Regions from separate parts of the Staphylococcus saprophyticus subsp. saprophyticus ATCC 15305 genome, predicted to be linked through region 2. Evidence: a T-box and tRNA genes for the amino acid it is inferred to sense, from the RefSeq annotation. Region 2 holds a T-box; the other holds one or more tRNA genes.
The links. The T-box of region 2 lies ahead of leuS (leucine--tRNA ligase). A T-box ahead of a tRNA ligase gene usually reads a tRNA of that ligase, here a tRNA-Leu.

Region 1 (15,694 bases), 190 kb from region 2:
AGCTAACTTGGTAAGATGTTTCAAATTTCTCGATAAATATGATTGTCTAAAATTCATTTATAGGAGATGTTGAAAATGAGTAGCCATATTCAAATTTTTGATACAACACTAAGAGACGGCGAACAAACACCTGGCGTAAATTTTTCATTCGATGAAAGATTAAAGATTGCTAAACAACTTGAAAAATGGGGCGTAGACATTATTGAAGCAGGTTTCCCCGCTTCTAGTTCTGGTAGTTTCAAATCAGTTGAAGCTATTGCTAAAACATTAACTACTACCGCTGTCTGTGGCTTAGCACGTTGTGTAAAAAAAGACATAGATGCAGTATACGAATCAACTAAAGCAGCAGCTAAACCTAGGATTCATGTATTTATTGCAACAAGCCCTATCCATCGTGATTCAAAACTAATGATGTCAAAAGAAGAAGTATTAGCATCTATTAAGGAGCATGTTTCTTATGCTAAACAATATTTTGATGTTGTTCAGTTTTCACCAGAAGATGCAACAAGAACGGAATTACCATTTTTAATTGAATGTGTTCAAACAGCTGTTGATGCAGGCGCTAGTGTAATTAACATCCCTGATACTGTAGGTTTTAGCTATCCTAAAGAATATGGTGAAATTTTCAAAACGTTACAAGAATCTGTTCATGCTGATCATGATGTGATTTATAGCGCACATTGTCACGATGATTTAGGCCTAGCAGTAGCAAATAGTATGGCAGCAATAGAGAATGGCGCAAAACGTATTGAAGGCACGCTTAATGGTATTGGCGAACGTGCTGGTAATACAGCTTTAGAAGAAGTTGCACTGGGCCTTTATGTTAGACAAGATCATTATGATAATCAAACTCAAATTAATTTAGAAGAAACAAAACAAACATCTGATTTAATTGCTCGATTCGCAGGTATTCGAGTCCCAAGAAACAAAGCCATTGTTGGACAAAACGCATTTAGTCATGAATCAGGTATACACCAAGATGGCGTTCTTAAAAATCCAGAAACTTATGAAATTATGACACCTCAACTTGTCGGAGTTAAAACAACAGAATTACCACTTGGTAAACTTTCTGGTAAGCACGCTTTTGCAGAAAAACTAACTGCCCTAGGTTACGATGTTGATCCTGAAGAACAAAAAACTTTATTCAAACAATTTAAAACGGTCGCTGATAAGAAAAAAGCAGTAACTGATCGTGACATCCATGCTTTAATTCAAGGTACGGAACATGAACAAAATGCAATTTATAAAGTAGAGACACTTCAATTACAATTTGTTTCTAATGGTTTACAAAGTGCTGTCGTTGTAATTAAAGATATAGACGGTAATACGTACCAAGATTCAAGTATTGGAACAGGCTCCATTGTTTCTGTATACAACGCTGTTGATCGTATCTTTGATCGTAAAACAGAACTTATTGAATATCGCATAGACTCTGTTACTGAAGGCACAGATGCTCAAGCTGAAGTACATGTTCAGATTAAGATAGATGATCAAATTGTTACTGGTGTAGGTATTGACCACGATATCTTACTCGCTTCTTGTAAATCATATGTTGAAGCGCATGCGAAATATGTAGCTAATACAAAAGTGGAAGAAGGTATTCATTCATGAGTTATAAGATTGTAGCCCTTCCTGGAGACGGAATTGGACCAGAAATATTAAATGGTTCATTAGAAATATTACAACAGCTAAGTAAAGAATTTCATTTTGAATATGAATTAGAATCACATGACTTTGGTGGTATTGCTATAGATAATCATGGCAAACCACTTCCAGATTCCACATTAAATGCTTGTAAAAATGCAGACGCAATCCTATTAGGTGCTGTGGGGGGACCCAAGTGGACAGATCCAAATAATAGACCAGAACAAGGTTTACTTGGCATTCGTAAAGCTTTGGGTCTGTTTGCAAATATACGCCCCACTACAGTTACAAATGGCACAAGCCATTTATCCCCTATTAAAGAAGAACGTGTCGCAAATACAGATTTTATTTTAGTAAGAGAATTAACCGGTGGCATCTATTTTGGTGAACCAAAACAATTAAGTGAAAACGACGCACTGGATTCCTTGACTTATACTAGAGATGAAATCGAAAGAATTGCTAGAGTTGGTTTTGAATTAGCTCAAAAGCGTCATAAAAAGTTAACTTCAGTTGATAAAGAAAATGTACTTTCATCTAGTAAATTATGGCGAAATGTAATAAATGAAGTATCTCAATCATATCCTGATGTTGAGGTAAACCATTTACTCGTCGATGCTTGTGCCATGCACTTAATAACAAATCCATCACAATTTGATGTCATTGTGACAGAAAATTTATTTGGCGATATTTTAAGTGACGAAGCTTCAGTCATTCCTGGTTCTTTGGGATTATCACCTTCAGCAAGCTTTAGCGAACAAGGTCCAAGACTATATGAACCTATTCATGGTTCAGCTCCAGATATTGCAAATCAAGATATTGCCAATCCTTTTGGCATGTTACTATCCGTGGCAATGTGTCTTAGAGAAAGTCTAAATGAAGACAAAGCAGCAGATAAATTAGAAAATGTTATATATCAATTAATAAAAGAAGGAAAAACAACCCGTGATCTCAATGGTAATTATCTTACATCAGAAATTTTTAATTACGTCAAAGAAAATCTTTAAAAAGGAGGAGATGTCATATGGGTAAAACACTATTTGATAAAGTTTGGAACAAGCATGTCTTAACTGGTAAAGAAGGTGACCCACAATTATTATATATTGACCTACATCTAATACATGAAGTCACATCTCCTCAAGCTTTTGAAGGATTAAGACTACAAAATAGACAATTGCGTAGACCTGATTTAACCTATGCAACACTTGATCATAACGTGCCAACGGTCGATATTTTCAATATTAAAGATGAAATTGCAAACAAACAAATCACAACTTTACAAAAAAATGCAAAGGCCTTTGGTGTTCATATTTTTGATATGGGATCCGATGAACAAGGTATCGTTCATATGGTTGGCCCAGAAACAGGATTGACTCAACCAGGAAAAACCATCGTCTGCGGTGACTCACATACTGCGACTCATGGTGCTTTTGGTGCAATCGCTTTTGGTATTGGTACAAGTGAAGTTGAACACGTTTTTGCAACACAATCACTTTGGCAAACTAAACCTAAAAATTTAAAAATTGAAGTAAATGGTAAATTACCTACAGGTGTTTACGCAAAAGATATTATTTTGCATCTTATCAATCAACATGGTGTTGATTTCGGTACTGGTTATGCTCTAGAATTTTCTGGTGAAACAATTCGCAGTTTATCCATGGAAGCGAGAATGACAATTTGCAATATGGCTATAGAAGCTGGTGCAAAATACGGTATGATGGCTCCAGATGAAACAACTTTTGAGTATGTTAAAGGACGTCCTTATGCTACAAATTATAAATATGATATTGATGCATGGCGCGAACTATATACTGATGAAGATGCAGAATTTGATAGAGTGATCACATTAGATGTAACTGATCTAGAACCTCAAGTAACTTGGGGTACAAATCCTGAAATGGGTGTAAGTTTTAATACGCCCTTCCCTGAAATACAAAATGTAAATGATGAACGTGCTTATAATTACATGGGCCTTCAACCTGGTCAAAAAGCTGAGGACATAGACTTAGGTTATGTATTCTTAGGTTCTTGTACTAATGCTCGCCTTTCTGACTTGGTTGAAGCAAGTCACGTCGTTAAAGGGAATAAAGTACACCCAAACATTACTGCAATTGTTGTACCAGGTTCACGTACAGTTAAGATAGAAGCTGAAAAATTAGGTCTTGATAAAATATTTAAAGACGCTGGTTTTGATTGGAGAGAGCCTGGATGCTCCATGTGCCTAGGAATGAATCCAGACCAAGTGCCTAATGGTGTACATTGTGCTTCTACGAGTAACCGTAACTTTGAAGGACGACAAGGTAAAGGCGCTCGTACTCATTTAGTATCACCTGCAATGGCAGCAGCTGCTGCTATTAATGGAAAATTTGTAGATGTTAGAAAGGTGGTTGTATAAAATGGAAATCAAACCAATCACAACATACACTGGTAAAGTCGTACCACTTTTTAATGACAATATTGATACCGATCAAATTATTCCAAAAGTACATTTAAAACGTATTTCTAAGTCAGGTTTTGGACCTTTTGCATTTGATGAATGGCGCTATTTAGATGATGGTTCTGATAACCCGGATTTTAATCCTAATAAACCAGAATATAAAGATGCTTCAATTTTAATTACTGGTGAAAATTTTGGATGTGGATCCAGTCGTGAACATGCGGCATGGGCTATTAAAGACTATGGTTTTGACATTATTATCGCCGGTAGCTATAGTGATATTTTTTATATGAATTGTACTAAAAATGCAATGTTGCCTATTGTATTAGACAAAGAAGCAAGAGAGTATCTAGCAGATGCTGGAGAGATTACAATAGATTTACCAAATCAAACTGTTTCGACAAAAGATAAATCATTTGATTTTCAAATTGATGAAACATGGAAGAAAAAACTCGTCAATGGACTTGATGATATTGATATCACTTTACAGTTTGAAGATGCAATAAAAAATTACGAAGCAGCAAAAACATACTAATTAATACAAAAAGGGTGAAACTAATGACTGTAAAAACAACAGTTTCTTCAAAGGATATAGATGAAGCTTATTTACAATTAAAAGATATAGTTAAAGAGACACCATTACAAAAAGATCACTATTTATCACAAAAATATGATTGTAAGGTTTATTTAAAACGTGAAGATTTGCAATGGGTTAGGTCATTTAAACTCAGAGGTGCATATAACGCGATTATTGCTTTAGATGAAGCTGATCGTCAAAACGGTATCACGTGTGCAAGTGCGGGTAATCATGCACAAGGCGTAGCTTATACAGCTAGTAAATTAAACTTGAATGCTGTCATATTTATGCCAGTAACTACCCCACTTCAAAAAATTAACCAAGTGAAATTCTTTGGTGGCGACAATACTGAAGTCGTATTAACTGGTGATACTTTTGACGACTGCCTTAAAGAAGCCCTTGTTTATACTGAAGAAAATAAAATGAACTTTATTGACCCTTTTAATAATATTTATACTATTGCTGGTCAAGGCACATTAGCTAAAGAAATACTTGAACAATCTAAAGATAACGACATTCAATTCGATTATTTATTTGCTGCAATCGGTGGTGGCGGTTTAATTTCTGGAGTTGGTACTTATTTCAAAACGCATTCTCCAGAAACTTCAATTATAGGTGTTGAGCCTGCGGGTGCAGCAAGTATGTATACTTCAGTAGTATTGGAAAATCAACTAGTTACTTTACCAGATATTGATAAATTTGTAGATGGCGCATCTGTAGCGCGTGTTGGACAAATTACTTTTGATATTTCTAAAGATATCGTTGATGATTATATCCAAGTACATGAGGGTGCTGTTTGTTCAACTATTTTAGATATGTACTCTAAACAAGCTATTATTGCTGAACCTGCGGGTGCATTAAGTATAGCTGCACTTGATCAATATCAAGCAGAAATCAAAGGAAAAACTGTTGTCTGTGTCGTTAGTGGTGGCAATAATGATATTAATCGTATGAAGGAAATTGAAGAACGTTCATTATTATTTGAAGAGATGAAGCATTACTTCATCCTAAATTTCCCGCAACGTCCAGGCGCATTAAGAGAATTTGTTAACGAAGTACTTGGTCCTAAAGATGATATTACGAAATTTGAATATCTCAAAAAATCTTCCCAAAATACTGGAACTGTAATTATAGGTATTCAGTTGAATAATCATAAAGATTTGGGACATTTAAAAGCAAATGTCGATGAATTTGATAAATCAAATATTTATATTAACGAAAATAAAATGTTATATTCATTGCTGATTTAAGCATTATAAGAGGCCTAATCCTTACTATATAGGGTTAGGCCTCTTTATATTTAAAATTATTTTGCAATTTTGATCGTACATTACTTGTTAGGTGTATGTTTGCTCCTGTAGTCGCACTCATTCTATTTACTGCAGTAAGTACGTTCATATATAGAGTGTCTTTCCAATTTATTGGATTTAGTTATTCTTACATACGAGTTTTGACTCGTATGTTCATTTAATCAATACCGCTTGTAAGCTCGCTTCGTCTTTTGCTCAGTTCGTCAGTTTCAAACGCTTTCTCATAATAGCTTGTTTTAGGCTTTTCAGTTCTTCGAACTGGAGAAGTTAAGCCTTTTTTGACATAAAAAAAGAGACCTCTCGGTCTCGGCTCATCGCATCCTATTAATGCTGCCTGGCAACGTCCTACTCTTGCGGAACGTAAGTCGGCTACCATCAGCGCTAAGGAGCTTTTCCTATCATGAGGCAAGCGCTCGCATCTTTTCTCACTTTCACGCTTTCCTATAAAGAATAACTTTCCAATTTATTGGATTTAGTTATTCTTACATACGAGTTTTGACTCGTATGTTCATTTAATCAACACTGCTTGTAAGCTCGCTTCGTCTTTTGCTCAGTTCGTCAGCTTCAAACGCTTTCTCATAATAGCTTATTTTAGGCTTTTCAGTTCTTCGAACTGGAGAAGTTAAGCCTTTTTTGACATAAAAAAAGAGACCTCTCGGTCTCGGCTCATCGCATCCTATTAATGCTGCCTGGCAACGTCCTACTCTTGCGGAACGTAAGTCCGACTACCATCGGCGCTAAGGAGCTTAACTTCTGTGTTCGGCATGGGAACAGGTGTGACCTCCTTGCCATTGTCACCAGACAATGAAATGTATAAAATTATACATTCAAAACTAGATAGTAAGTAAAATATGATTCAACCAAACAAAACATTTAAAATTTGATTAAGTCTTCGATCGATTAGTATTCGTCAGCTGCACATATCGCTATGCTTCCACCTCGAACCTATTAACCTCATCATCTTTGAGGGATCTTATAACCGAAGTTGGGAAATCTCATCTTGAGGGGGGCTTCATGCTTAGATGCTTTCAGCACTTATCCCGTCCATACATAGCTACCCAGCGATGCCGTTGGCACGACAACTGGTACACCAGAGGTATGTCCATCCCGGTCCTCTCGTACTAAGGACAGCTCCTCTCAAATTTCCTACGCCCACGACGGATAGGGACCGAACTGTCTCACGACGTTCTGAACCCAGCTCGCGTACCGCTTTAATGGGCGAACAGCCCAACCCTTGGGACCGACTACAGCCCCAGGATGCGATGAGCCGACATCGAGGTGCCAAACCTCCCCGTCGATGTGAACTCTTGGGGGAGATAAGCCTGTTATCCCCGGGGTAGCTTTTATCCGTTGAGCGATGGCCCTTCCATGCGGAACCACCGGATCACTAAGTCCGTCTTTCGACCCTGCTCGACTTGTAAGTCTCGCAGTCAAGCTTCCTTATGCCTTTACACTCTATGAATGATTTCCAACCATTCTGAGGAAACCTTTGAGCGCCTCCGTTACTCTTTAGGAGGCGACCGCCCCAGTCAAACTGCCCATCTGACACTGTCTCCCACCATGATAAATGGTGCGGGTTAGAAATCCAACACAGCGAGGGTAGTATCCCACCAACGCCTCCACGTAAGCTAGCGCTCACGTATCTCAGGCTCCTACCTATCCTGTACAAGCTGTGCCGAATTTCAATATCAGACTACAGTAAAGCTCCACGGGGTCTTTCCGTCCTGTCGCGGGTAACCTGCATCTTCACAGGTACTATGATTTCACCGAGTCTCTCGTTGAGACAGTGCCCAAATCGTTACGCCTTTCGTGCGGGTCGGAACTTACCCGACAAGGAATTTCGCTACCTTAGGACCGTTATAGTTACGGCCGCCGTTTACTGGGGCTTCGATTCGTAGCTTCGCAGAAGCTAACCACTCCTCTTAACCTTCCAGCACCGGGCAGGCGTCAGCCCCTATACATCACCTTACGGTTTAGCAGAGACCTGTGTTTTTGATAAACAGTCGCTTGGGCCTATTCACTGCGGCTCTCCTGGGCGTTAACCCTAAAGAGCACCCCTTCTCCCGAAGTTACGGGGTCATTTTGCCGAGTTCCTTAACGAGAGTTCGCTCGCTCACCTTAGAATTCTCATCTTGACTACCTGTGTCGGTTTGCGGTACGGGCACCACAATTCTAGCTAGAGGCTTTTCTTGGCAGTGTGAAATCAACGACTCGAGGAAACAATTTCCTCTCCCCATCACAGCTCAATCTTAAGAGTGCCGGATTTGCCTAACACTCAATCTCACTGCTTGGACGTACAATCCAATCGTACGCTTCGCCTATCCTACTGCGTCCCCCCATCGCTTAAAACGAATAATGGTGGTACAGGAATATCAACCTGTTATCCATCGCCTACGCCTATCGGCCTCAGCTTAGGACCCGACTAACCCAGAGCGGACGAGCCTTCCTCTGGAAACCTTAGTCAATCGGTGGACGGGATTCTCACCCGTCTTTCGCTACTCACACCGGCATTCTCACTTCTAAGCGCTCCACATGTCCTTGCGATCATGCTTCAACGCCCTTAGAACGCTCTCCTACCATTGTCCTTACGGACAATCCACAGCTTCGGTAATATGTTTAGCCCCGGTACATTTTCGGCGCAGTGTCACTCGACTAGTGAGCTATTACGCACTCTTTAAATGATGGCTGCTTCTAAGCCAACATCCTAGTTGTCTGGGCAACGCCACATCCTTTTCCACTTAACATATATTTTGGGACCTTAGCTGGTGGTCTGGGCTGTTTCCCTTTCGAACACGGACCTTATCACCCGCGTTCTGACTCCCAAGTTAAATTGATTGGCATTCGGAGTTTGTCTGAATTCGGTAACCCGATAAGGGCCCCTCGTCCAAACAGTGCTCTACCTCCAATAATCATCACTTGAGGCTAGCCCTAAAGCTATTTCGGAGAGAACCAGCTATCTCCAGGTTCGATTGGAATTTCTCCGCTACCCACAACTCATCCGCTCACTTTTCAACGTAAGTCGGTTCGGTCCTCCATTCAGTGTTACCTGAACTTCAACCTGGTCATGGGTAGATCACCTGGTTTCGGGTCTACGACCAAATACTCAACGCCCTATTCAGACTCGCTTTCGCTACGGCTCCACATTCACTGCTTAACCTTGCATCAAATCGTAACTCGCCGGTTCATTCTACAAAAGGCACGCCATCACCCATTAACGGGCTCTGACTACTTGTAAGCACACGGTTTCAAGTTCTATTTCACTCCCCTTCCGGGGTACTTTTCACCTTTCCCTCACGGTACTGGTTCACTATCGGTCACTAGAGAGTATTTAGCCTTGGGAGATGGTCCTCCCAGATTCCGACGGAATTTCTCGTGTTCCGTCGTACTCAGGATCCACTCAAGAGTGAACAAACTTTCGACTACAGGATTATTACCTTCTTTGATTCATCTTTCCAGATGATTCGTCTAGTCTGTTCTTTTGTAACTCCGTATAGAGTGTCCTACAACCCCAACAAGCAAGCTCGTTGGTTTGGGCTCTTCCCGTTTCGCTCGCCGCTACTCAGGGAATCGATTTTTCTTTCTCTTCCTGCGGGTACTAAGATGTTTCAGTTCTCCGCGTCTGCCTTCAGATATGCTATGTATTCACATATCGATAACACGACATAACTCGTGCTGGGTTTCCCCATTAGGAAATCTCTGGATCAAAGCTTACTTACAGCTCCCCAAAGCATATCGTCGTTAGTAACGTCCTTCGTCGGCTTCTAGTGCCAAGGCATCCACCGTGCGCCCTTAATAACTTAATCTTTTTTGACTTTCAACACGAACAAGTCGGTTGAAAACCCAAAATGTTATTAATCTGTGAGTGTTCTTTCGAACACTAGCGATTATTTCTTTTTGAATTCAAAGCTTGTTAAAAAACTCTAATTCACTCGGTTTTGCTTGGTAAAATCATAAATTTTACTTACTTATCTAGTTTTCAATGTACAAAATAATGCAATGAATACTCCAATGAGCATTCAAAACTGAATACAATATGTCAATGTTATTCCTGCATCTTCGTAAGAAGATGTTCCGAATATATCCTTAGAAAGGAGGTGATCCAGCCGCACCTTCCGATACGGCTACCTTGTTACGACTTCACCCCAATCATTTGTCCCACCTTCGACGGCTAGCTCCATAAATGGTTACTCCACCGGCTTCGGGTGTTACAAACTCTCGTGGTGTGACGGGCGGTGTGTACAAGACCCGGGAACGTATTCACCGTAGCATGCTGATCTACGATTACTAGCGATTCCAGCTTCATGTAGTCGAGTTGCAGACTACAATCCGAACTGAGAACAACTTTATGGGATTTGCATGACCTCGCGGTTTAGCTGCCCTTTGTATTGTCCATTGTAGCACGTGTGTAGCCCAAATCATAAGGGGCATGATGATTTGACGTCATCCCCACCTTCCTCCGGTTTGTCACCGGCAGTCAACCTAGAGTGCCCAACTTAATGATGGCAACTAAGCTTAAGGGTTGCGCTCGTTGCGGGACTTAACCCAACATCTCACGACACGAGCTGACGACAACCATGCACCACCTGTCACTTTGTCCCCCGAAGGGGAAGGCTCTATCTCTAGAGTTTTCAAAGGATGTCAAGATTTGGTAAGGTTCTTCGCGTTGCTTCGAATTAAACCACATGCTCCACCGCTTGTGCGGGTCCCCGTCAATTCCTTTGAGTTTCAACCTTGCGGTCGTACTCCCCAGGCGGAGTGCTTAATGCGTTAGCTGCAGCACTAAGGGGCGGAAACCCCCTAACACTTAGCACTCATCGTTTACGGCGTGGACTACCAGGGTATCTAATCCTGTTTGATCCCCACGCTTTCGCACATCAGCGTCAGTTACAGACCAGAAAGTCGCCTTCGCCACTGGTGTTCCTCCATATCTCTGCGCATTTCACCGCTACACATGGAATTCCACTTTCCTCTTCTGCACTCAAGTTTCCCAGTTTCCAATGACCCTCCACGGTTGAGCCGTGGGCTTTCACATCAGACTTAAGAAACCGCCTACGCGCGCTTTACGCCCAATAATTCCGGATAACGCTTGCCACCTACGTATTACCGCGGCTGCTGGCACGTAGTTAGCCGTGGCTTTCTGATTAGGTACCGTCAAGACGTGCACAGTTACTTACACGTTTGTTCTTCCCTAATAACAGAGTTTTACGAGCCGAAACCCTTCATCACTCACGCGGCGTTGCTCCGTCAGGCTTTCGCCCATTGCGGAAGATTCCCTACTGCTGCCTCCCGTAGGAGTCTGGACCGTGTCTCAGTTCCAGTGTGGCCGATCACCCTCTCAGGTCGGCTACGTATCGTCGCCTTGGTAAGCCGTTACCTTACCAACTAGCTAATACGGCGCGGGTCCATCTATAAGTGATAGCAAAACCATCTTTCACTTTAGAACTATGCGGTTCCAAATGTTATCCGGTATTAGCTCCGGTTTCCCGAAGTTATCCCAGTCTTATAGGTAGGTTACCCACGTGTTACTCACCCGTCCGCCGCTAACGTCAAAGGAGCAAGCTCCTTATCTGTTCGCTCGACTTGCATGTATTAGGCACGCCGCCAGCGTTCATCCTGAGCCAGGATCAAACTCTCCATAAATGAATTATGATGTTTGATTAGCTCATAAAATACTAATTTGTGTTATTTCTAACACTTGTTTTGAACCAACAATTTAATGTTGCGTTCGGAATTAACGTTGACATATTGCAATTCAGTTTTCAATGTTCATTTAAATTTCTATTGGAGCGGGTGATGGGAATCGAACCCACAACATCAGCTTGGAAGGCTGAGGTTTTGCCATTAAACTACACCCGCATATTTATTCATTAAAGGTATTTGATGCGGCCGAGAGGATTTGAACCTCCACGGGAATACTCCCACTAGGCCCTCAACCTAGCGCGTCTGCCGTTCCGCCACGGCCGCTTAGCCAAACGGTTAATTTGTTTCTCGTTCATTAAGTAACAAATAACATTGTAATATATTCTTAATCATTTGTCAACAACTTTTTAAATTGTATTTAACAAAATTAATGTTTCCTTAACCAAAGTTGCTATTAATTTCGCAACGTTTAATATCATATAATATATTTCGCTCATCGTCAATGAATAAACAAAACTAAAAAGAGTAAATTAACAAGATTAATTAATTAAACTTTCTAATTTGGTGAAAGTACACACAAAATACTCTATTTTTTCCTTAATCATTGCTAAAAATCTTCCATAAAATACATTCTATATATAAATAATGAACGCCTATCGACTAAATTATCGATAGGCGTTCATTATTTATAAGTATATTAGTTGTTTAATTCTTTCAGTTTTCCATTACATTTTCCACAAACCATTTTATTTGTATCGACTTTTCTTATTCTTGGAAATCTAGACGCACATTTTTGACATTGATATATATAATTAACTCGATCTTCATATTTTTCAATTGCAGAACAAAATCTAGGCGCACCTGTTTGTTGGCACAGACGTTTAAAATCTTTATCTTTATGTTGGTATCCTTTCTTCTGTAAGTGCAAATGATAATGACATAATTCGTGCTTAATAATATCAATGATAGCTGATTCACCAAACTTAGCAAATTGCTTTTCATTCACTTCTATATTGTGTGAACTTAATAAATAGCGACCACCAGTCGTTCTTAAACGCTTATTGAAATATGCTTTATGTTTAAATGGCATTTTAAAATACTTTAACGAGATTGTCTCTGTTAATTTTTGTAATGCACTGTTATCCATTTGGATCAATCATTGTTAATGATACTTTACCTTTTTTATCATCAATATCTAATATCCATACATCTACAATATCACCAACACTTACAATATCCATTGGGTTTTTAACAAACTTCTTAGCAAGCTTTGATACGTGTACGAGTCCATCTTGTTTTACCCCAATATCTACAAATGCACCAAAATCAACCACGTTCCTTACAGTCCCACTAAGTTTCATGTTTTTAGTTAAGTCTTCAATAGATAGTACATCAGATTTTAAAATAGGAGTTTCGAATTCATCTCTTGGATCTCTATTAGGTGCAATCAATGAGTTAATAATATCTTCAAGTGTCGGTTGACCAATATTTAACTTTTCTGCCATTGCTACAATATCAATTTTGTTCAAGGCAAGTTTAAGTTTTTCCATTCCTAAATCATGTGTAGTCATTTCAATTTCAGTTAATAATTGATTTGCTACATTATAACTTTCTGGATGAATCGAAGTATTGTCTAAGGGTTCTTTACCACCTACGATTCTCATAAATCCAATACTTTGTTCAAATGTTTTCGCACCTAATCTTTTAACTTTAGCAATTTCTTTATTATGCGTTATAGCACCATTCTCTTCTCTATAATCTATAATATTTTGTGCAATTGTGGGCGTTAAACCTGATACATATTGTAGTAATGAACGTGAAGCAGTATTCACATCAACCCCCACTTGGTTAACCGCAGTTTCAACAACAAATGACAATGCACCTTCTAATGACTTTTGGTTAACATCATGTTGATATTGACCAACGCCGATAGATTTTGGATCTATTTTCACTAATTCACTCAATGGATCTTGTACTCTTCTACCTATCGAAACAGCACTACGCTCCTCAACTTGAAAATCTGGGAATTCATTTCTTGCCACTTCCGATGCAGAGTATACAGATGCCCCCGCTTCATTAACAATGATAAATTGAACGTTTAATTGGTGTTCTTGTATCATTGAAGCAACAAATTGTTCAGTTTCACGGCTCGCTGTACCATTACCGATAGCTATTAATTCGACATCATATGTTTTAACGAAGTCCACAAATATTTTTTCAGCATCTTCTTTTTTATTTACTGGAGGATGAGGATACATGACTCCTTTAGCTACAAATGTACCAAATGGATTAATGACTGCAAGTTTACAACCTGTTCTAAAAGCGGGATCAACACCAAGTATTTGCTTTCCTTTCATAGGTGGTTGTAATAACAAGTTTCTCAAATTTTCACTAAATACATCGATTGCATGATTTTCAGCTTTTTCAGTTAAATCACTTCTTATTTCTCTTTCGATCGATGGCATGATTAATCTTTTCAAACTATCTTTAATAGCATCTATAATGACATAGGTACCATTATGTTCAGATGATATTTCTTTGCTTCTAATAAAATTTTCTATCCCTTGTATATCCATTTCTATTTTAACTGATAAAACCTTTTCTTTTTCACCACGATTAACTGCAAGCACTCGATGATTGGCGATTTTTTTAATCGGTTCGGTATAATCATAATACATAGAAAAAATTTCTTTCTCATCTTCTGCATGCTTTTTCTTTTGCGTTATAATATTGCCCTGTTGAAATGTATCTTTAAGTATTTTACTTCTATATATAGGTTTATCTGAAACAATTTCTGCAATGATATCTTGAGCGCCTTTGATTGCATCTTCTACACTTGTGACTTCATCGTTAATAAATTGTTGTGCTTTCGTTTCAACAGATGTGTCTATATTTGTTTGTTGTAACCATTGCGCAAATGGCTCTAATCCTTTTCGTTTTGCCTCAGTTGCTCTTGTTTTCTTTTTCTGTTTGAACGGTCTGTATAAATCTTCTACTCTTTGTAATTTTTTTTGTTTTAAAATATCACTTTTCAAATCCGAAGTTAATAAGCCTTGTTCTTCGATATTATTAATAACTTCTTCTTTTCTCTTCTGTAGATTTACCATATATTGATATTCATCATCAATTTGTTTAATTTCTACTTCATCCAAACCACCTGTTTGCTCTTTTCTATAACGAGCTATAAAGGGTACTGTATTTTTATCTTCTAATAAAGATAAAACAGCATTAATTTGCTTGGTTGTGAAGCTATATTTATCTCTGATTGATTGAATTAAATTACTATCCATGAAATCCTCCGCTTATCATTATGTAATATTATTTTGTTAATAAATACATTTTAACATATCTGTATCACATGACTCTCTCAGAATCATCAATACAATTAAAAAGCAGATTCCATAAAATTCGAAATCTGCCTTGTCTATATATTCAATTTATTTATTTGCTGCTTCCTGTAATTTCTTAATCGCTGTTCTCTGCAATCTTGATACATGCATTTGACTTAAGCCAATTCGTTCTCCTGTTTCTTTTTGGCTTAAACCTTCAATAAAAGTACATTGAATAATTTGTCTTTCTCGTTCTGAAAGTATTGGAAGTATTTTTTCCAATATCATCCTTTTTTCTGTTAAATCATAATTATCATCTTGTTGACCCATGATATCTAGTAAAGTTACAGTCGAACCGTCTTTATCTGCTTCAATAGAATGATCTACGCTCAACGCATTGTAGCTTTGACCCATTTCCATTGCTTCAAGCACATCTTCTTCATTCACTTCTAATCGATCTGCAATTTCAGTAATAGAAGGTGAACGTTCGAGTTCATTTGTTAATTCATCTGTAACTTTCTTAATTCGTGGTCCAATTTCTTTGATTCTTCTAGGTACATGAACACTCCATGTTTTATCACGCAAATAGCGTTTAATCTCACCAATTACAGTTGGTACTAAAAAGGCTTCAAACTTTCTATCAAAGGACAAGTCAAATCGATTGATTGCACCGATTAAACCAACCAACCTGAACGAGGTCTTCGTGATGAGATTGACCTTTAGAATATTTATATGCCAAGGATTCGATTAACTTTCTATA
Region 2 (15,694 bases):
TGTACCAATAATAATATGTATACGTTTCTTCCAGTTTACATTCATTTCATTTAAAATTTTAACTGCATAATAAGCAGCAATGGTCGGCCCTTTATCATCTAACGTACCACGAGCAATAATTTTATCATCAGTTACTACTGGATTGAACGGATCTGAATCCCATCCATCGCCTGCAGGTACAACATCCACATGGCATAAAATACCAAATACATCATCGCCTTTACCCGCTTCAATACGTCCCGCGATATGATCAACATCATGTGTGCCAAAGCCGTCACGTTCTGCGATTTTATACATGTAATCTAAAGCTTGTCTAGGTCCAGGTCCTACTGGATTTTCAGCAGAAGCTTTATCGTCTTCTCTTACACTTTCAATTGAAAGTAAACCTTTCAAATCTTCTAGTATGAAATCCTCATATTCTTTTACTTTGTCTCTCCACATATACAATCAACTTCCTTCTTATAACTTATATACTTAATATTTTACATGAAGTCGTAGAGAAACTACAGTGAGATGTAATCATAAAACAAAAAAATTAACTGTTATGCTTTATAATAAAACAGTTAAACCGCTTACTTTTACTATATATATAAACTGTATTAATATAAAAAACCTAGTTCCAATTGCGAACTAGGTTTGATATAAAATCATGACAACGTATTACTTACCGTCATGTTTATTGCTATTATTTTTTAACTCTTCTTCAGTTACAACTCGTAAATTGTTTGAAGGATCGGCTGCACCTTCATCTGTAAATCTTGCTTCTTCAACGTGCTCTTCTTCTTGTTCAGACACATTAGAGAAACGATCTTTTTGTTCATTAATGAAACCTTTAGGATCTTGTTTTACTTTTGAAGCATAACCTTTAGGATCCTGTTTTACTTCATTATATGTTTCGCCAGCTTTTGAACTGATTTGACTAGCGATATCTTTTGCATTTTGTTTGTATGATTCTGGATTAGATTTGTATTTACTGTACTCATCTTTTAATTTATCTCTATTTTCTTTTTGGGAAAGCACTACTGCTGCAGCTGCTCCCCCTATGCCTACGATTGCTTTAAATAATTTTGACATAATATTTACACCTCTTCTTTATTTTAATCCTAATAGTTTAAAATCTTGCTGAGTTAAATGACGATATTCTCCTGATGCTAATGTTGAATCAAGTTGTAAGTCGCCAATACGAATACGTTTCAAAGCTAAGACTTCATTATCTATAGCATGAAACATTCGCTTCACTTGATGGTAACGTCCTTCATATATTGTGACAAACGATTTGTTTAATTCATCACCTTGGACTAATTTTGCAGGTTTCGCCAATCCCTCATTTAATTCAATACCCACTTTAAATGCATTTATATCATTTTTTGTAATGTTTTTTTGAGAAATCACTTCATAAGTTTTAGCGACATGTTTACCAGGACTCATTAATTCGTGATTAAATTGTCCATCATTGGTAATCAATAAAAGTCCTTCTGTATCTTTATCTAATCGGCCGACTGGAAACAAATCTAAGTATCTATAGTCCTCTATTAAATCGAGCACTGTCTTGTGCTGTTCATCTGTTGTAGCTGATATATAGTCCTTAGGTTTATTAAGCATGAGATAGACTTTGTTAACAAAGTCTATCTTTTGGTCATTGACTTTCACTATTTCTAGTTCTGGATTAATTTGCTTCTTAGGTGACGTTTCTACCTTATCATCAATTGTGACTTGCTTCTTTTTTAAGCGTTGTTTTACTTCTGTTCGAGTGCCAACACCCATATTTGATAAAAATTTATCTAATCTCATTTAATAATACCTAATTTGCGTCTGATTTTATTTGGAATTTCACCTAAGAATTGATCAGCAAGTCTTGTTTTCATTGTCATGCTACCATAAATCAGCATACCTAACACAACACTTATAACAAGAATAATTAGAGAACCTATTTTATGTTCTGGAGAAATAAACATTTGTAATATGAAGAATGTCAATTCAACCCCAATCATCATGATAAATCCATACATAAATATTTTTCCAAAGTGTAACCAAGTCTCAGAAAAGTTAAATTTCGCATACTTTTTAAGAATATAAAAATTACATAACACTGCAAATAATAACGCGATTGCCGTACTTAAAATTGCGCCTGCCGTATGGAAAGTAACTATAAGCGGCGTGTTTAAAATAATTTTTATTACTACTGCTGCTAAAATGACAAATACTGTTAATTTTTGTTTATCTATACCTTGTAACATTGACGCTGTCACACTTAATAACGCGATTAATATTGCAACGGGTGCATAATAAAATAATAAATGGCTACCGTCAATATTATAACTATAGAAAACTGTATACAGAGGTAAGGACAATGCCATAATACCTAAACTGGCTGGCACTGTTATGTACATTAATACACCTAAAGATGTGCGTATTTGTCTGTGCATTTCATGTAACTGGCCTGATGCATAAGTCTTTGTAATGAATGGAATCAAACTCACAGCAAAACCCGCTGATAAAGATGTCGGAATCATCACAATTTTGTTAGTTGTCATATTCAGAATTGAGAAAAAGTAATCATGCAAATTGCTTGGTACACCTGCTAAATTCAACGCACTGTTATGTGTAAACTGATCGACTAAATTAAACAGCGGGAAGTTCAAACTTACAATAACGAAAGGAATACTATATGAAATAATCTCTTTATACATCTTGCCATATGAGACATCCATACCTGTATGATCCGTTGCAACCATGCGTTCTATGTTGCTCTTTCTTTTTCTCCAGTAATACCATAAGACGATGATTGCTGCGATTGCACCGATTGCCGCTGCAAACGTCGCAACACCATTCGCTACAAGTACACTACCATTAAACACATTAAGCACTAAATAGCTTCCTATTAAAATGAATAAAATACGTGCAATTTGTTCTATAACTTCTGATACCGCAGTTGGCCCCATAGATTTATAACCTTGGAATACACCACGCCACGTCGCTAATAATGGAATAAAAATGACCACGATACTAATAATTCTTATAATCCAAGTAATATCATCAACAGTCCAGCCACCATCTACATGACCTTTATTGGCTAATGTAATACCAGCTATGCTTGGAGCTAATAAATATAATACTAAAAATCCAATAAATCCTGTTATGGTCATAACAATAAAACTAGATTTATATAGTTTTTCACTAATTTTATATGCGCCTAACGCATTGTATTTCGAAACATATTTTGATGCTGCCAATGGCACACCTGCTGTTGCGATGGCAATGGCAATATTATATGGGGTATACGCGTAGTTGAAAGGCGCCAGATTTTCTTCTCCACCAATTATGGCGTAGAATGGAATAATGTAAATTACACCTAATACTTTAGTAATTAAAATACTTAGCGTAATTAAAAAGGTCCCTCTCACTAACTCTTTACTTTCACTCATTCAGATCGTCCTATCTCAAATTAAATTTTACACTCGTAATCTTAATAATAACGTGATAACTACTTTTTTTCAAAACTATATTACTATAAAATAACACTATACGCTTATGGGAGGCAATAAAATGTATCAAACAATTATAATCGGTGGCGGTCCTAGCGGGCTAATGGCAGCTGCTGCGGCAAGTCTCAATAATCATAATATTTTATTAATTGAAAAGAAAAAAGGACTCGGTCGTAAATTGAAAATTTCTGGAGGCGGACGTTGCAACGTAACAAATCGCTTACCTTATGATGAAATCATCAAAAATATACCCGGTAATGGGAAATTTTTATATAGCCCTTTTTCTGTTTTTGATAATGAATCTATCATCCATTTTTTCGAATCTAGAGGCGTTCTTTTAAAGGAAGAAGACCACGGTCGTATGTTCCCCGTCTCTAATAAAGCACAAGATGTTGTTGACGCACTCATCAATACTTTGCAACAGAATAACGTAGAAATAAAAGAAGAATCCACTGTATCATCAATTGAATACACGGACCAACATACTTTCACCGTAACATTAAATGATCAGCAACAATTTTCAAGCAATAGTTTAATTATTGCCACGGGTGGCACAAGCGTCCCTCAAACTGGTTCAACAGGTGATGGTTATAAATTTGCCGAACACTTGGGACATTCCATTACTGAATTATTTCCAACTGAAGTACCCATCACTTCTTCTGAAACATTTATCAAAAACAAACGTCTCAAAGGTTTGAGTTTAAAAAATGTTGCGCTATCCGTTTTAAAAAAGAATGGTAAAACACGAATAACACATCAAATGGATATGTTATTCACTCACTTTGGAATTAGTGGACCCGCTGCACTAAGGTGTAGTCAATTTGTATATAAAGAACAAAAGAATCAAAAAAAACAAGATATTCAAATGCAACTGGATGCCTTTCCTGAACTTACCAAAAATGAACTCGAACAAAAGATTAGACGTTTGTTAGAAGAAACACCTGATAAATTTGTTAAAAATAGTTTGCATGGCTTAATTGAAGAGCGCTATTTGTTATTTTTAATTGAGCAAGCCCATATCTCAGATGATTTAACAGCGCACCATATTGCCAACGCACAAATTAATCAACTTGTAGAATTATTAAAAGGATTTACCTTTACGGTTAACGGCACACTTTCTATTGAAAAAGCCTTCGTTACAGGAGGTGGTGTTTCATTAAAAGAAATACAACCCAAAACAATGATGTCTAAGTTTGTACCTGGTTTGTTTTTATGTGGTGAAGTACTGGATATCCACGGTTATACAGGTGGATATAATATCACAAGCGCCCTTGTCACAGGTCATGTAGCTGGCACTAATGCAAGCCTTTTCCAAATTGATGATATATAGTAAAAGATAACATTGAAATCCAATAGTTTCATTAACATTTGATAAAGTAACAGTGCATCATTCACTGTAAAGCCATTACTATATGGACAAATAAACCATTATAAATAAACTGTTGATTACCTTAAGAAAGCCGAGACATATGCTTATGTCTCGGCTTTTAATTAACTACTTATTTTATAATTAAATACTTTTAATATCTAAACCTTCATCACCAAATTCATCCATACCACCTTCAACATTCACTGCATTCACGCCATTTTGTTCAAGGTATTGAACGACTTGCGCACTTCTGCCACCGGCTTTACAGATAATATAATACGTTTCATTATCATTAAAATAGTTTAGATTATCTGGAATACTATTCATTGGAATGGTTTCAGCACCTGGAATGATACCCATCGCTGTTTCTTGATCAGTTCTAACGTCCACAATGTTAACTGGGTTAGCATCCAAAATTTTCTCTTTTAGTTCAGTTACTGTGATAGATTCCATAATTAATTCCTCCTGTGTTTATTTAGCGACGATATTAACAAGTTTTTTAGGAACTGCAATAACTTTTTTAATATCTTTACCTTCTATTTCAGATTTAACATGTTCATTATCTAGTGCGATTTGCTCCATTTCTTCTTTCGCAATATCTTTCGATACATTAATTTTAGCACGCACTTTACCATTTACTTGTACGACAATCTCAATTTCGTCATCAACAAGTAACGCTTCATCGTAGGATGGCCATGGTTGATAAGTGATTGTTTCATCATGGCCTAAACGTGACCACAATTCTTCAGATATATGAGGTGCAATCGGCGCCAGCATTTTAATAAAGCCTTCGATATATGGTTTATAAATTTCTTCCGCTTTATAACAATCATTAATAAATACCATAAGTTGACTAATCGCTGTGTTAAAGTTAAGCGAATTGTAATCTTCTGTAACTTTTTTCACTGTTTGGTGATAACTCTTATCTAAAGCCTTACTATGATTGTTTACCACTTTATTAGAAATTGAACCATCTTCTGTAATTAATAAACGCCAAATCCTATCTAAGAAACGTCTCGAACCATCTAAACCATTTTCGCTCCAAGCGATAGCGGCATCAAGCGGTCCCATAAACATCTCATATAAACGTAACGTATCCGCACCATGAGATTTTACAATATCATCTGGATTAATTACATTACCTTTAGATTTACTCATTTTTTCGTTACCTTCACCCAAAATCATACCTTGGTTGAATAACTTTTGGAATGGTTCTTTTGTTGGTACCACACCTAAATCAAATAATACTTTGTGCCAAAATCGTGCATACAATAAATGTAATACAGCATGTTCTACGCCACCAATATACAAATCTACAGGCAACCAATGTTTTAATTTTTCAGGATCTGCTAACATTTGCTCATTGTCTGGATCAATATATCTTAGATAATACCAACAGCTACCTGCCCATTGTGGCATCGTATTTGTTTCACGGCGGCCTTTCATACCTGTGGCTTCATCGACAACGTTTACAAATTCATCAATATTCGCTAACGGTGATTCACCTGTCCCTGACGGTTTTATTTCATCAGTTTCTGGTAAAAGTAATGGTAGTTCATCTTCAGGTACTGTCGTCATTGAGCCATCTTCCCAGTGAATAACTGGAATAGGTTCGCCCCAATATCTTTGTCTACTGAACAACCAATCTCTAAGTTTGTAGTTTACTTTACGCGTACCGGCATTTTTATTTTCTAACAATTCAATCGCTTTTTCTATAGCTGCTTCATTGTATAATCCGTTTAGTTCACCAGAATTAATATGCGGTCCGTCGCCAGTGTAGGCTTCCTTGCTCATATCTCCGCCTTCGATGACTTCTATAATTGGTAAGTCAAATGTTTTAGCGAATTCATAATCACGCTGATCACCACTAGGTACAGCCATGACCGCACCAGTACCGTAAGTGGATAGTACGTAATCTGCAATCCATATTGGTACTTGTTGCCCTGATAATGGATTAACAGCATATGCACCAGTGAATACACCAGACTTTTCTTTTGATAAGCCAGTACGTTCTAAATCAGATTTCTTAGCCGCTTCTTTTTGATAAGCTTCTACATCATCTTTATTATCTTCCGTAGTAATCAAATCTACAAGCTCGTGTTCTGGGCTAAGCACTAAAAATGACGCACCGTATATTGTATCAGGTCTAGTAGTAAATACTTCAATTTGCTCATTATAATCTTTCACATCAAATGCCACTGATGCACCTTCAGAACGGCCAATCCAGTTACGTTGCATATCTTTCAATGACTCTGGCCAGTCTAATTCATCTAAATCTTCTAACAATCTGTCTGCATATTCGGTAATTTTAAGAACCCATTGCTTCATTGGACGTCTATATACAGGATGGCCGCCACGTTCTGATACGCCATCAATAACTTCTTCATTCGATAATACCGTACCTAATGCTGGACACCAATTCACAGCCACTTCATCTACATAAGCTAAACCTTTATTATATAATTGTATGAAAATCCATTGTGTCCATTTGTAGTATTCAGGATCTGTCGTATTCACTTCTCTATCCCAGTCATAACTGAAACCAAGTTCTTTTATCTGACGCTTAAAGGTCTGAATATTTTCTTTAGTGAACTCTCGTGGATCATTACCTGTATCTAATGCATATTGTTCAGCTGGTAAGCCAAATGCATCCCAACCCATTGGGTGTAATACGTTATAACCTAACATACGTTTATAACGAGAGATGATATCTGTAGCAGTATACCCTTCTGGGTGACCAACATGCAGGCCTGCTCCTGATGGATAAGGGAACATATCTAAAGCATAAAATTTCTTTTGCCCTAAATTGTCGCTCGTTTTAAAAGTTTTATTTGCTTCCCAATAGTCCTGCCATTTCTTTTCAATTTCATTATGACTGTAATTCACTACTTTTCCTCCTATTCAATAAAAAAACACCCCAAACTATTATTTAATTACAAAGGGACGACTTTCGCCGCGGTACCACCCAAATTCACATTAAATGTGCACTCATTTTAACTAATAGTAAGAGATGTCATAAATTATCTTTAAGTCCTGGTAAGTTCACTTTAACTTAACACTAGGTTCCACCAACCCTAGTTCTCTGTAGAAAAGTTTTAAAGTTACTACTCCTATACATTACTAATAATATTTGAAATAACTATTTATTTCAAGAGTAAAACCTGATTTAACAGGAAACATACTTATTTTCTACATATGATAAGCATGTATAACTAAAAAATAAATTATTATATAAAGTAGTGAGACAGAGACCAACGTTTTTCACAGTGATTTCATAGACCCACGCCCGCAAGGATAATTAAGGTTCATGCTTATACAAAAGGCACACTTCTGTACAAAGCGCTGACGATACATTGACTGCCAATTGAAAACGAGCCTAAGATATTTATTTATATCCCAGACTCATCATATATCTTACGTATCTTTTGGTAATTTTTTATCGTATATTAACAGGAATACCAGTGCAATAAGTAATAATACAATCATACTTAAAAACATAGCTTGCATATTAAACGAATCTACAACAACACCGCCAATTAATGGTCCAAAAGCTTTTCCCACAGTTGCAGCAGAATTAACATAACCTTGGAATGAACCTTCTTTCCCTTTAGGCGCTAATTGATTCGCTATTGTTGGTACGGCTGGCCAAACAAACATTTCTCCTAAAGTAAGTATAATCATACCTACCATGAAAATTGAAAATTGTTCAGCAAAACTTGTCACAAAGAAAGAGAGAATAAAGATGACAATCCCAACAAGCATTTGATATTTTAGGTTTCCTTTTAACAATCTAATGACAGGTAAGATTAAAGGTTGCGCAACTAAAATCATAATGCCGTTAACTGTCCATAACAGACTGTACTGACTCATTGAAATATTGATTTCTTGAGTAAACGAAGCTATCGTACTTTCCCATTGAATATAAGCAATCCAACAAATACTGAACATAACGCATAATAGCGTTAGCGCTATAAACTGTGGTCTATATGCTTTAGATAAAAGACTCATTGCGTCCGTTGATTTCACTTTAACATCTAAATTAATTTTGAATTGTGTCACGGCTACAATTGCAAATGCGACATACATTAATAAGTTCGCTATAAAAATATAATTAAAACTTAATTCTGCTACAAATCCACCTGATGCAGCACCAATGGCTACACCTAAATTTTGAGCCAAATAAATTGCATTAAAAGTTTGACGACCACCTTGTGGCCACACGGCGCCAGCCAATGCATAAATTGCTGGAACAATCATACCGCCACCAAATCCTAGTGCTACTAGCCATACAGCATACCATGGCCAACCATGGAAAAAATTAAGCAGTGTTGTACTCATCAAACAAATTACTGTTCCTATAATAATAGTACGATAACCACCTAATTTATCAAAAAGCATGCCCCCTAATAAGTTACCTATGACCATGCCAAATGAATTGATCATTAGTACTAATCCGGCGATAGTTAGACTTTTATCTAATTCTTCATTCATATAAATTGTATTTAATGGCCATAAGAAACTTGAGCCTGTGATATTTAATGCCATACCAATTACTAGCCACCACACTGATTTAGGCATATTCATAACATTAAGCTCCTTTCTACATCAAAATTTCTTATTTTACTTTAAACACTATATCATTAAAATATGTTAAAATCTTTAACTAGAATGAATTTAGAAAGGAAAATGTTATATGGGACAATTCTTCCCTTACGCATTCGAGAATAAAAGATATCATACATGGAATTATCATTTAAAAAATAAATTTGGACAAAAAATATTTAAAGTTGCAATTGATGGAGGATTTGATTGTCCAAATAGAGATGGTACCGTTGCACATGGTGGCTGTACATTTTGTTCAGCAGCTGGTAGCGGTGACTTTGCAGGTAATCGTGTAGATCCAATCGATGTACAATTTAAAGAAATAAAAGATAGAATGCATGAAAAATGGCACGATGGCCAATACATCGCCTACTTCCAAGCTTTTACAAATACACATGCACCCGTAGAGGTATTGCGTGAAAAATATGAAACTGCATTGAAAGAGCCTGGTGTAGTTGGTTTATCCATAGGTACACGTCCAGACTGTTTACCTGATGATGTAGTCGAGTATTTAGCAGAATTGAATGAACGTACTTATTTATGGGTTGAACTAGGTCTTCAAACAATACACCAAGAAACATCTGATTTAATCAATCGCGCACATGATATGAAAACTTATTATGAAGGTATTGCCAAACTACGCAAACATAATATAAACATTTGTACTCATATTATAAATGGTTTACCTGGTGAAGATTATAATATGATGATGGAAACTGCACGAGAAGTCGCTCAAATGGATGTACAAGGTATAAAAATACATTTACTTCACCTATTAAAAGGAACGCCAATGGTTAAGCAATATGATAAAGGCATGCTAGAATTTATGTCACAAGATGAATACACTAAATTAGTGTGTGATCAGTTAGAAATCATACCAAAAGAAATGATCGTTCATAGAATTACCGGTGATGGTCCAATCGATTTAATGGTAGGTCCTATGTGGAGTGTTAACAAATGGGAAGTTCTCAATGAAATTGATAATGAACTTGCTCACCGAGATTCATACCAAGGGAAATATTTTGAAAGCACAGTTAAGTCATGAAACTTGAACGCATTCTCCCTTTTGCTAGAACATTAATTCAACAACACGTATCAGATGACAGTATCGTGATCGATGCTACATGCGGTAACGGTAATGATACACATTTTCTTGCCCAACAAGTTCCTAACGGTAATGTCTATGCTTTTGATATACAAGATGAAGCTATTAAGCAGACACAACTTAAGATTCATGATTTTAACAATGTCACTATCGTTCAAGATAGCCATGCAAATATCCAATCATATATTCCAAATTATCAACAAGGTAAAATTGACGCAGCGATTTTTAACTTAGGTTATTTACCAAAAGGAGATAAATCCATTGTTACACAAGCCGAAAGTACAATTGCTGCCATAAATGCAATATTTAATATTTTATCCATAGAAGGCATCATTATTCTTGTTATTTATCATGGCCATGATGAAGGCAAATTGGAGCGAGATGCTATTCTAGATTATTTGGAACAATTCGATCAAAATAAAGCACATATTCTAAAATATCAATTTATCAATCAACAAAATAATCCACCATTTATTTGTGCGATAGAAAAAAGATAAATTCTATCATTTAGTTTTCCTAAAGCACACGCTTTAAAAATAAAAAAGCTGCCAATAAAAGTATTTAAACTTTGTTGGCAGCTTTTTTGTGTAAATTACACTGTAAAATTCATAATTCCTATAGATTTAAGATAGATTTAAGACTGTTTTGAATAGTAGATGAGTTAGAATCAATTTCTTCTTTAAAAAAGTTTAAAAGACTTTCCCTTTGATCTTTTAAATCTTCATTAAAATGGATAATAACTGTACGTTCGTCGTTTTGTGGTCTTTCTTTAATAATCCACGCTTTTTCAACTAAATCATTGTACGTACGTGTACGTTTGTATGATTTAATATGAACAAAATCATCCATTTCTTTTAAAGTCATTGACCCTTCTTTCCAAAGTGTCAAAAGGATTAAAATTTCTTCTTTTGACATTTTATATTGCTTTTGAACTTTGTCAAAAATATCCTCGATATCTTTCAACACAGATTCTAATTGCAAAACGCCATCCACTTTTTCAGTAAATGTCTTCCCCATAGTGTAATCCCCCAATCATAGTATAAAGTTTAAACATGTAAAATTAATTTCAAAAAAATCATCAATAACTGTAAAATAAATTCTACACTGAATAAATATTAGAATTTTTAATAAAATTAATCTTATATACAGTTTAAATTTAAACTATGAATTATGCAATTAAATGAGATATTTTATTTTGCATTTCTTTCAAAATACCAACAGAACGGGTAAATAAAGTTTTTTCTTCATCGTTTAACGGTATTTCAAAAACTTCTACCGCACCTTGTCTGTTAATTTTTGTAGGGACACCTATATAGACATCTTCTTGACCATATTCACCTTCTAAACGACTGGATACGGTAAGCACTACATTTTGATTATTTAAAATCGCTTTAGTTATATGCACTAATCCCATAGCAATGCCATAATATGTTGCACCTTTAGCTTGAATAATGTCATAGGCTGCATCTCGTGTATTAACAAATATTTCTTCTATTCTATGTTGTTTTTCAGGATCATCTATTAACAATTGGTATAATGGCTGTCCTGCAATATTTGCTTGTGACCAAACAGCTAGTTCAGAGTCTCCATGTTCCCCAATGATTTGTCCATGAACACTTCTATCAGAAACGCCAAATTCTTCAGCTAATTCATATTTGAATCGTGCCGTATCTAAAATCGTACCTGATCCAATTACTTTTTCTTTAGGTAATCCAGAAACTTGTTGCGTTACATAGGTAAGTACATCAACAGGGTTAGTGGCTACTAAGAAAATCCCATTAAATCCAGATGCCATAACTTCAGAAACAATCGATTTAAATATTTTTGTATTCTTTTCAATTAAATCTAATCTCGTTTCTCCTGGTTTTTGAGCTGCTCCAGCAGTAATCACCACTAAATCAGCATTGTGACATGCTTTATATGAACCAGCTTTAATTTTAACAGGTGAACCTCCATACGGTGCCGCATGGTTTAAGTCCATTACATCACCTTTCACTTTGTCTTCATCTAAATCTATAATAACGAGTTCATCTGCCACACCTTGAGCTACTAATGCAAATGCATAACTTGATCCAACTGCACCATCACCAATTAAAACAACTTTATTACTTTTTATATATTCCATCACAGAACGCTCCTCACATGAATATTAATAATTTATATTGTGATTTATTTCACAATATAAATATATCATTTCCTCCGAGCGTTTGCAATAGTTATTTGTGATTTATTTCACAAAAATATTAATTATAAGTTACAATAAAAATCAAATATAAAAAACGGTGAAATCATATCTTTTTAAAATTAGGATACAAATCCACCGCTTTTGCCACATACTGTATTATCATTGTATTCAGGTACTATGAAACTTCATTTTCATCATGTACTATAAATCCATTGTTACTTGCACTATTATTTAAAAACGCTAAAATATATCGCATGACTTCATCACGTTCAGGCTCGTTATGAATTTCATGATATAATCCTTCCCACGCTTTAAAATAAAGTTCTTCTGTCATTATTTTATCTTTTATTAAATCCATTGCGCTTATATCTGCAACTCTATCTTCTGTACCGTACATTAATAATAACGGCAATGATTTTACATCTTTTAAATGGTTGACTGTCTCTTTCATAATTTCAATAATCTGTTTATACCAGTAGTAAGTTACTTTATTTAACATCAATTGATCTTTATTCGTCTCTTCTATAACTTCTTCGTTTCTTGTTAAATCTTCAACTGTAATACCAACTTTAAATCGAGTATCTTTCGCAATTTTACCTATATTAGAAATAATTTTATCTTTTCTAGATTTATTACTTTTCTTAAATTCTAAAAGTGGTGAAAGCAACATCAGGCCTTCAATCGGCACTTCTGTTTTTTCTAATAAATTTAAGACAATCAAACCACCAAGACCTATACCTAGGACATAAGTTGGAATTTTATATTCATTTGCGATTCTAATCCATTCAAGTATATGCTCATGATATGCATCAAAATTATCAATTTGACCTTTATTTGAACGTGATGTTTGCCCTTGTCCTGGCAAATCGCCCATAATAACATGATATCCATTTCGGCGAAGCATCGTAATCACATATGCATATCTTCCAGTATGTTCAAGCATGTTATGTGCAATTACTACGACACCTTTTGCTTCATTTTCGGTTTCCCATTTCCACATAATCCATACTTCCCCTTCTACATTTAAATTCATTACGCTTATTGTATCAAAATACGCTATGCTTTTTCCATTTTAAACATATTAAATAAACATAAAACTAAATTTATTTCCCACAATAAATTTCTTATTTCTGTTCAATACATATCTCATGAGTGTATATTGAAATTTAAAGTGTAACATATTTTATTGTAAACGATTTCATTACTATTAGATTCATGCTACACTATTATTGAAACATAGCTATAAGCGGAATGGGAGGAATTAATATGCCAATTGTGAAAGATTTCTTTATCGGATTATCAAATAATTCGTTTTTAAATAAGACTGCCAAGGAAGTAGGACCCATGTTTGGGGCGAATAAAGTCGTTGCGGGTAATACGATTAAATACTTGATAGACACAATTGAACGTTTAAACAACAAGGGAATTACAGTGACTGTTGATTGTCTTGGAGAGTTTGTCGTAACTGAAGGTGAAGCTATCCAAGCTAAAGATCAAATTTTGGAAGTCATGTATGCCATTTATAATCATAGTTTAGCTGGACATATGTCTGTGAAATTAAGCCAACTAGGTTCAGAGTTTGATATAGATCTTGCTTACCGTAATTTACGAGAAATATTATTGAAAGCAAATGAATTTGATAATATGCATATTAATATCGATACTGAAAAGTATGATAGCTTGTTTGATATCACTCAAGTATTAGATCGATTAAAAGGTGAATTTAAAAATGTTGGTACAGTCATTCAAGCATATTTATATAAAGCCGATGCGCTCATAGATAAATATCCTGAACTAAGATTACGCATGGTTAAAGGTGCATATAAAGAAAATGAAGTTATCGCTTTTCAAACAAAAGAAGAAATCGACGAAAACTACATACGTTTAATTAAAAAAAGATTGTTAAGTGCTAAAAACGTTACTTCTATCGCTACACACGATGATAAAATCATTACACAAATCAAACAATTTATTAAAGATAATAAAATTGATAAAGATCGTTATGAATTTCAAATGTTATACGGCTTTCGCTCTGATTTAGCAGAACAAATTGCCGGCGAAGGCAACAATTTCTGCATTTATGTGCCATATGGAGATGATTGGTTCAGTTACTTTATGAGAAGATTAGCTGAAAGACCACAAAATTTGAATTTAATGTTTAAAGAATTGTTAAAACCAGATATATTGAAAAAAGTAGGCACTATTGCTGGCATATTTGCTGGCGTTGTAGCTACAGGTTCAATACTATATAGAGTACTTAAAAAATAATCAATTCAATGTTCAATATATAAATAATTATTTTAAAACAATTCACTTTTTAAACACTACATCTAAGTAATCATACGAGCACAAATTTTAAGTTCAATGATGTTTAAAAAGATTTACATATCCGAATTCTAATTTAGATAGTCATTGAATTTATTATAAAAACAAAGAACGCCAAAGCTGTCATGTCTTTGGCGTTCTACTAATTTAATATAATTGAAAAACGATACGATATTTAAAATTGATAAGCATTAGACAAGTTTAACTTTATATTTCTCTTAATAAATTAGCCATTTCTATCGCACTTACTGCTGCTTCTGCACCTTTATTACCTGCTTTCGTACCTGCACGTTCTACTGCTTGTTCAATATTTTCTGTAGTTAAAATACCAAATATGACTGGCGTATCAGTAACATCATTCGCTTTTGAAACACCCTTGGCTACTTCGTTACAAACGTAATCGTAATGAGACGTTGATCCTCTAATAACACAACCTAGAGTGATAACTGCATCATAATCATTTTTCTTAGCTAATTTTTTAGCTACTAAAGGAATTTCAAATGCTCCTGGTACGTATGCTACATCGATATTAGCTTCCGGTACTTCATGTCTAATTAATGTATCTTTTGCACCATCTAATAATCGATTAGTAATAAAATCATTAAATCTACTTACAACAATCG

Region 1: it has a tRNA-Leu gene. The T-box ahead of leuS (leucine--tRNA ligase) is inferred to sense a tRNA for this amino acid. The anticodon was not compared.

The regions. Positions count from the first base shown of each region.
Region 1 covers NC_007350.1:837,621-853,314, reverse strand. The annotation lists gene SSP_RS04085 (2-isopropylmalate synthase) at 76-1,611, shown strand; gene leuB (3-isopropylmalate dehydrogenase) at 1,608-2,648, shown strand; gene leuC (3-isopropylmalate dehydratase large subunit) at 2,666-4,036, shown strand; gene leuD (3-isopropylmalate dehydratase small subunit) at 4,038-4,613, shown strand; gene ilvA (threonine ammonia-lyase IlvA) at 4,637-5,905, shown strand; rRNA gene rrf (5S ribosomal RNA) at 6,653-6,767, opposite strand; rRNA gene SSP_RS04050 (23S ribosomal RNA) at 6,846-9,768, opposite strand; rRNA gene SSP_RS04045 (16S ribosomal RNA) at 10,053-11,605, opposite strand; tRNA gene SSP_RS04040 (tRNA-Gly) at 11,748-11,821, opposite strand; tRNA gene SSP_RS04035 (tRNA-Leu) at 11,847-11,929, opposite strand; gene SSP_RS04030 (SprT family protein) at 12,303-12,752, opposite strand; gene SSP_RS04025 (Tex family protein) at 12,745-14,895, opposite strand; partial or broken gene sigB (RNA polymerase sigma factor SigB) at 15,043-15,694, opposite strand, start outside.
Region 2 covers NC_007350.1:1,028,916-1,044,609, reverse strand. The annotation lists gene pepV (dipeptidase PepV) at 1-441, opposite strand, end outside; gene SSP_RS05190 (YtxH domain-containing protein) at 661-1,074, opposite strand; gene SSP_RS05185 (pseudouridine synthase) at 1,093-1,791, opposite strand; gene SSP_RS05180 (putative polysaccharide biosynthesis protein) at 1,788-3,425, opposite strand; gene SSP_RS05175 (NAD(P)/FAD-dependent oxidoreductase) at 3,547-4,815, shown strand; gene SSP_RS05170 (rhodanese-like domain-containing protein) at 4,996-5,307, opposite strand; gene leuS (leucine--tRNA ligase) at 5,326-7,740, opposite strand; T-box leader at 7,791-7,981, opposite strand; gene SSP_RS05160 (MDR family MFS transporter) at 8,269-9,438, opposite strand; gene SSP_RS05155 (TIGR01212 family radical SAM protein) at 9,548-10,501, shown strand; gene SSP_RS05150 (tRNA (mnm(5)s(2)U34)-methyltransferase) at 10,498-11,058, shown strand; gene SSP_RS05145 (transcriptional regulator, SarA/Rot family) at 11,177-11,578, opposite strand; gene SSP_RS05140 (L-lactate dehydrogenase) at 11,730-12,686, opposite strand; gene SSP_RS05135 (alpha/beta fold hydrolase) at 12,922-13,746, opposite strand; gene SSP_RS05130 (proline dehydrogenase family protein) at 14,013-15,014, shown strand; gene ribE (6,7-dimethyl-8-ribityllumazine synthase) at 15,279-15,694, opposite strand, start outside.